One region of the Peribacillus sp. FSL R5-0717 genome, then DNA from elsewhere that is predicted to be linked to it. Evidence: a T-box and tRNA genes for the amino acid it is inferred to sense, from the RefSeq annotation. Region 1 holds a T-box; the other holds one or more tRNA genes.

Evidence for each region. The T-box of region 1 lies ahead of argS (arginine--tRNA ligase). A T-box ahead of a tRNA ligase gene usually reads a tRNA of that ligase, here a tRNA-Arg.
Region 2: it has a tRNA-Arg gene. The T-box ahead of argS (arginine--tRNA ligase) is inferred to sense a tRNA for this amino acid. The anticodon was not compared.

Annotation. Positions count from the first base shown of each region.
Region 1 is NZ_JBBOOF010000001.1:1,598,930-1,602,416, forward strand. Features, by position in the region: gene argS (arginine--tRNA ligase) at 1-1,114, opposite strand, end outside; T-box leader at 1,149-1,367, opposite strand; gene NYE65_RS07755 (response regulator) at 1,435-1,977, opposite strand; gene NYE65_RS07760 (fatty acid desaturase) at 2,071-3,102, opposite strand; gene NYE65_RS07765 (DinB family protein) at 3,371-3,487, opposite strand, start outside.
Region 2 is NZ_JBBOOF010000001.1:965,945-969,431, reverse strand. Features, by position in the region: gene NYE65_RS04710 (Ger(x)C family spore germination protein) at 1-769, shown strand, start outside; gene NYE65_RS04705 (XTP/dITP diphosphatase) at 985-1,596, shown strand; gene NYE65_RS04700 (metallophosphoesterase) at 1,599-2,111, shown strand; tRNA gene NYE65_RS04695 (tRNA-Arg) at 2,285-2,358, shown strand; gene NYE65_RS04690 (hypothetical protein) at 2,535-2,735, shown strand; one part of gene NYE65_RS04685 (IS3 family transposase) at 3,245-3,487, shown strand, end outside.

The sequences.
Region 1 (3,487 bases):
GGGTCGACATTTTCTTACCGTCTTTTAGCATCATGCCAAATGCTACGTGCTGTAATTCTTTTGACCACTCATACCCCATTTTTTCAATGACGTTAAAGAGCTGTTTAAAGTGCAGGGATTGTTCATTTCCGACCACATAAAATGTTTTCTTTGCCTCATACTGTTTTTTACGATACATGGCAGCAGCTAAATCACGTGTGGCATAAAGTGTCGCACCATCGGTTTTCGTAATCAAACAAGGCGGCATATCTTCCAATTGCACGACATAGGCACCTTCTGAAAGGGCAAGCAGGCCTTTTTCTTTTAGTTCCCCGACAACCGCATCCATTTTGTCATTGTAAAATGCTTCACCGGCATAGGAATCAAAACGGATGCCCAATAAATCATAAATCGTCTCGAATTCTTTTAAAGACGCATCCCTGAACCATTTCCACAATGCCAGTGCTTCCTCGTCCCCGTCTTCAAGCGACTTGAAGCTTGCGCGTGCTTGTTCATTCAACGATTCATCGGTTTCTGCTCTTTCATGGAACTTCACATAGATTTTCAATAATTCCTGAATCGGAGAAGCTTCGATTGCCTCTTTGTCTCCCCACAGCTTATACGCAACAATCAACTTACCGAATTGCGTGCCCCAATCTCCTAAATGATTGATACGAACGGCATTATAGCCGTTTTTTTCGGCAATGTTGGCCAGTGCATTCCCTATGACCGTAGAGCGTAAGTGCCCCATGGAAAAAGGCTTGGCAATATTCGGGGAGGAATAATCAATCACGACATTACCCTGTCCAGGCTGCATCGAACCATACTGATCCTTTTCCCTTAATATCGTTTGCAGCACGTTTTCCGTCACCATCTGTTGATTGACGAAGATATTCAGATAACCTCCCACTACGTTCACTTCTTGAATCAACGTACTGTTTAGTTGTTGAGCTATTTCCGACGCAATCACCTGAGGCGATTTTTTGAATTTTTTCGCAAGAGTAAAGCACGGAAAGGCGACATCACCTAACTCCATCAATTTCGGCTTTTCCATTAATTTTTCTATTTCACTTGCTGGCATTTCATTATTCAAAGCAGTTGAAATCAATTCTGCAATTGGTTTATTCATCGACATTTTCCCTCCTAAACAAAAAAGCCCCCGCCTCTAAATAAGAGACGAGAGCATGAATTCCCGTGGTACCACTCTAGTTGCCACAAATTGCGGCCACTTTCCATTGTTAACGAGGTGACTCCCCGATATTCCCTACTGAACGTTTCAAGAAATTTCTCCAAAGTGCGCTTCATTCATCCGACCTGCATTAGGCTCCCACCATCCCTAACTCGCTTTCCATTTCAAAATGAACTACTCTCTTCATCACAGAATTTTCAATATTATAATTTAATCCATCGTACACAATTTAAAAAAACGTGTCAACACAATTTAAGAAACAAATCCTAACCAGCCGGTAACTTCATTTTATCCTTGATCGTCGTAAAATACTTCCGTACTGTCCCCATTGTGCCGCTTTGAATGGATTGCTCAATATTTGATGGATCATCGGCTAACAGACCTAACACTCCCATTTCCCGGCCATTATGGCTGGAAGGCCCATCAATAAGCTCCGGGGAGTATATTCGCTTGCCATCCATTATGCTGCGAATCGAGCAGGCTAACTCTTCACCCGGGTTATCCTTCAATAAATAACCACTTACATCAGCCTTTAATGCGAGTTGAAAATAACCAGTCCTTCGAAATGTCGTTAAAATGACCACTTTGCATTCAACTGACCTTAATGCTTCCGCTGCCTCAAGTCCGCTAATTACAGGCATCTCCATATCCATGATACACACATCAGGCCGTAATTGGTGTACAAGAGCCATCGCTTCTTCTCCGTTACTGGCTTGCCCGACAATTTCTATATCTTCTTCAAGATTGAGTAGAGAACTTATTGCCTCTAATAGCATTTGCTGATTTTCTGCAATGACAATTCGAATCATTTTTAAGTTCTCTCCTTTATCGAGTTCTTTATATGAAACAAAGACTCCCCAAATCCGAGGATTATTAAGGGAGTCTGGAATGATACATGAACGTTACAGTTCAGATTTCATTTGAGTGGGAACACTTTTTTTCGTTAAATATTTTATGTCCTTGAAACTGACGAAATTCTTGGATTCCTCATCCCATAAACGGAAACGGAGTGAACGCAAGCTTGTCGCAAGAGTGATCGTCGGAACGTTCTCTAAAGGCTGCGTATTATTATGCGCCATTTCCAATTTATAGTTAGGCACCCTTGGACTTAAATGGTGAACATGATGGTAACCGATATTGCCAGTAAGGAACTGCATCAGTTTTGGAAGCTTATAAAAAGAACTTCCCTCCACTGCTGCCAATACATATTCCCACTCTTCATTTTCTTCAAAATAAGAGTCCTCGAATGTGTGCTGGACGTAAAACAGCCAAATGCCGATTGAACCGGAAATCATGAAAATGGAACCTTGTACCAGAAGGAACGACTGCCAGCCTACTGCCAGGCAAAGCAATGCCGCAAAAACGACGATTAATACATTCGTCAAATACGTATTATTTTTTTCCTTCTTTCTAGCACCTTTACGGTTAAATCTATTTTTAAGAAGGAAAACATAAATCGGCCCCAAACCAAACATGACCAATGGATTACGATAAAAACGATAAGCAAAACGAAGTTTAAACGGTGCAGCCAAATACTCATCTACCGTAAGGGTCCAAATATCACCTGTACCCCGCTTATCCAAATTACCGCTTGTTGCGTGATGCACAGAATGCTCATGTCCCCATTGATCAAACGGGAATAAAGTCAAAACACCCATGATCGTACCGACGATTCTATTCGCACGGCGGTCTTTGAAAAATGAATGATGCGTACAATCATGAAAAATGATGAATATTCTCGTCAAGAATCCAGCAGCAAACACAGCTGGGATTAAAGCTAACCAATAAGAAACGGAAAGACTTATATATGCTAGGTACCATAAAATGATGAACGGCCCCAAGGTATTGATGATCTGCCATATACTTTGCTTTGTCGTTGATTGTTCAAAAGGAGCAATTTGTTTTTTCAAGGATTTCGTATTTTGCAAGGTCATATTTCAATTGCACTTCCTTTTATTTGTCGTTATCCATAGTATAAAGAATCCAACCTGATTTTATTAGTACCAGGTGTCATGACTAGAAGATGACAAATGTCATATACAAGTCATTTCCAGTGACAAACGTAAAAAAGGCCAACCAGGAAGAACCGGTTAACCTGTACACATATATAGGATTTCGTTATCTTCAAAATAACAGGCGGCCTTACTTTAAGAACAGGACTGTCAATGCTTACAGTCCCATCAGTAAGCAAATGAAGTCCCGTTACCCTCCTTTTAAAAATAAATACAGCCCATAATCCGTCGAAGTTGAGGCATAACCCATTTGTCGCAACATGGCCGTGATATTGCCGCGATGATAGGTTCCATGATTCACGACATG
Region 2 (3,487 bases), 630 kb from region 1:
CATTGAATATGTAGGGAAAGAGCCCTTATTGCGATACAATTCATGGCTGTTTGTTACAAACGAGGATATTAAAAAGGTGTTTAACGGTGATAGTTTCTTTAATCTTCCTAACTTATTCACGATCATTCAAAGGCCAGAGACCGTTATTAATGAAAACTATTTCATTTCCCCGTTAAAATTCAGTGAACTGGTTTCGAAATTTTATCAACCGGTTGGTTCCATTTTAATTCCCTCAATGGTAATAAATGAGCATCATTACACAGACAGGGGGAAAGAAAAAAAGATACCAACGTTGAATGGCGGCTATGTTTTATCAAAACAACAGTATAAAGGGTTCGTAAGTAAACAAGATTTGACTGGTATGAAATGGGTTGAAAATAAGGCGACAGTCATGTTTTTTTCCCTGAATAAACAAAAGGTAAGTGTTGAAATCATGGACCCCAAAACAAACATCAAAGTATTGGAACAACAAAAGAAACCCTTATATGATTTAGAAGTTAAAGCAAATGGGATATTGAAACGAAATTTAGACAACCTGGATATGGAAAAAATCGAAAAAAAGGTAGAAATAAAAATTAAGCAAGATATTTTGAAGACATTGGAGACGGGGGAAAAAATCAATACAGACCTTTTTAACATAAGTGAAAAGGCATACAGATACCATGTCAATAAGTGGGATAATAAAATTATTAATTCCTTTGATAAGACTTCAATAAATAACATAAAAGTTAATATCCATATTGAACATAGTGAAAATTACAAACGTTAGTTTATAAGTTTCAGGTTATTGCAGGTGAGGGAGTTGTGTTAGACTTAACTTATCTGGAAAGTTCAGCGGCTGTTGTTGATCATGATAGGCAGAGTTGAATCCGTCCGTTGGCACTGGAGAAGAAGCGGCTTTTACATATGACGAATGACTAGCAAATTCTTTCTCAGCCCCAAAAGAGCTCCTGTGCCGATAAAATGAAAAAGGGTGAAATGAAAATGAAGACAGTAATCATTGCAACGAAAAATAAAGGGAAAGCCAAGGAGTTCGAAAGCTTATTTTCTGCTAAAGGTTATGAAGTCAAAACACTTCTCGATGTAGCGGATGCCCCGGATGTGGAGGAAACAGGCACGACCTTTGAAGAAAATGCGATCCTGAAGGCAGAGGCCATTGCCCATCAGCTAGGCCACTTTGTCATTGCTGATGACTCCGGATTGATTGTAGATGCATTGGAGGGCCGTCCAGGCGTTTATTCTGCCCGCTATGCTGGAGAGGCCAAGAGTGATGAAGCAAACACGGAAAAAGTCCTCCGCGAACTGGAAGGCGTGCCAAAAGAGGCTAGGACGGCGAGATTTTATTGCGCCTTGGCACTAGCGTCACCCAACCAGGAAACGATTACGGTATCGGGAACGATGGAAGGCTTGATCACGGAACAGCCCTCAGGAACGAATGGATTTGGTTATGATCCCATCTTTTTTGTAGAGGAACAGGGCAAAACAAACGCTGAATTGACAAAAGAGGAAAAAAACCAAATCAGCCACCGTGCCAACGCGTTGAGGGCTCTAGATGAAAAACTTGATCTATTTCTAAAAAGGGAAGAAGGAATGTGACGATGAAAGTGCTAATAATGAGTGACAGTCATGGCTTAACTCATGAAATCAGCATGATTGCCGAACGTCATAAACAAGAGGTCGCCGCCATGATCCATTGCGGTGATTCAGAGTTGGAAAGAAATGATCCTCACATGGCGGAGTTTTTGGCCGTTGGCGGGAATTGCGACTATGATTCGGCATATCCGGATGATATTGTGGAGAATATCTCAGGCAAGCGTTTCTTCGTTACGCATGGACACCTCTATAACATAAATATGACCTTGATGAACCTATCTTATAAAAGTGAGGAGACAGGGGCGGATATTATTTGCTTTGGTCACTCCCATGCTCCAGGTTCAGAGTGGATTGACGGCAAGCTCTTCATCAACCCGGGAAGCATACGGCAGCCGCGGGGACGAAAAGAGAAAACATACGCCATTTTGGAGATTGGAAATGACCAACTTGAAATCATCTATTATGACCTTGAAGGAAAAATCGTTGAGGATTTAAGAAATGCTTATCAAATGGAATGACTTCATGTATAATGAACAGGAAGCGTTTTTCCCCGCTTCCTGGTTCTTAAAAAAAGAAAAAAACTTTTTTTGAAAAACCGTTGACTTCCTTTTGATATCCTACTATAATAAGAAGTGTCCTAAGGGAACAGTTAAGGTAATACATAAGTTTTACCGCAACTTATATCATAAACGTCTCAGTAGCTCAGCTGGATAGAGCAACGCCCTTCTAAGGCGTCGGTCGGGAGTTCGAATCTCTCCTGGGACACTAACTTAAAAAGCCAAAACCTTCTAAAGGTTTTGGCTTTTTTACTTTTTTGGGTGTTTAAGCTAACGAGGGTCATTTTGATTTGCATCCTTTTAACCATGAAATTTTTTATTTCATATTTATCGCAGGTGGATGACCATTTATGTCGAACTTGTAATAAATAAGGAGATGTTTAAATGAATAAAGATAGATTATTCAAGTTCATTCAAACTTCCACTCGGGGCAATTTCTTCTCAGTCGAAATAACCGAAGATGGAACAGAAGTGGTCCAATTAGCCAAAGAGTTAGAAAAAGAAGGAAGAATAAAGTTGAGGGAATGTAAACGAAAAGAAAAAGGTGTTTATCTGGAAGGAATACTTAAGTTTGTGCCTAGCTAATACTTAATGAGCTCTGCGAAGGATTTTTATAAGGAATTTTATAAAACATCCTTTGCGACAAAATGGGAATGGGAGACCGAACAGTGAGGTGAGGGTTAAAAAAATTCATGAACGGTCGAATATTGTGTGGTTTAGGTCGATAAACAGCTCAGGTCTTTATGGTCTTAACTGTAATCCTCACTGGATTTAAGAAATTTGCACAGCGCTACTGCCGGATTATTGGCAGCCGAGACACCAAAAGTGCTTGCTTTGATGCGACTTGGCAGACAGTCGGCGGAAAGGGAGCGAATTTCTAAATCAACTCCAACTTTCTCAAATAAAAAACTGTAGGCAAAAAGATTTCTATCTGAATTTTTAAACATAGTTGATTGGGTCGGGTGTGCGAGACTCCTGCGGGAATAGCAGTGCCTGGGGCAACGTTCAATTTGTACAAGCTAAAAAAACTGTAGGTAAAATTGAACTGCCCCGTAAATGTTAGACACCAAACTAACATTTACGGGGTGTTTTTTATGGCTAATTTTTCTGCCGAACAGAAAATATTCATTACACGACTTTACCTTGAAGGAAAGCACAGCTATATGGATCTTCAAAAAATATTTGAAGTTTCGTATCAAATGATTCAAGGATGGGTTCGTTTATACCAAATTCAAGGAGTCGATGGATTTAAGAAATCCTATACAAGTTATTCTACGGAGTTTAAAATGGATGTACTTAATTATATGAATGAAACGGGTATATCTTCTTACGACGCA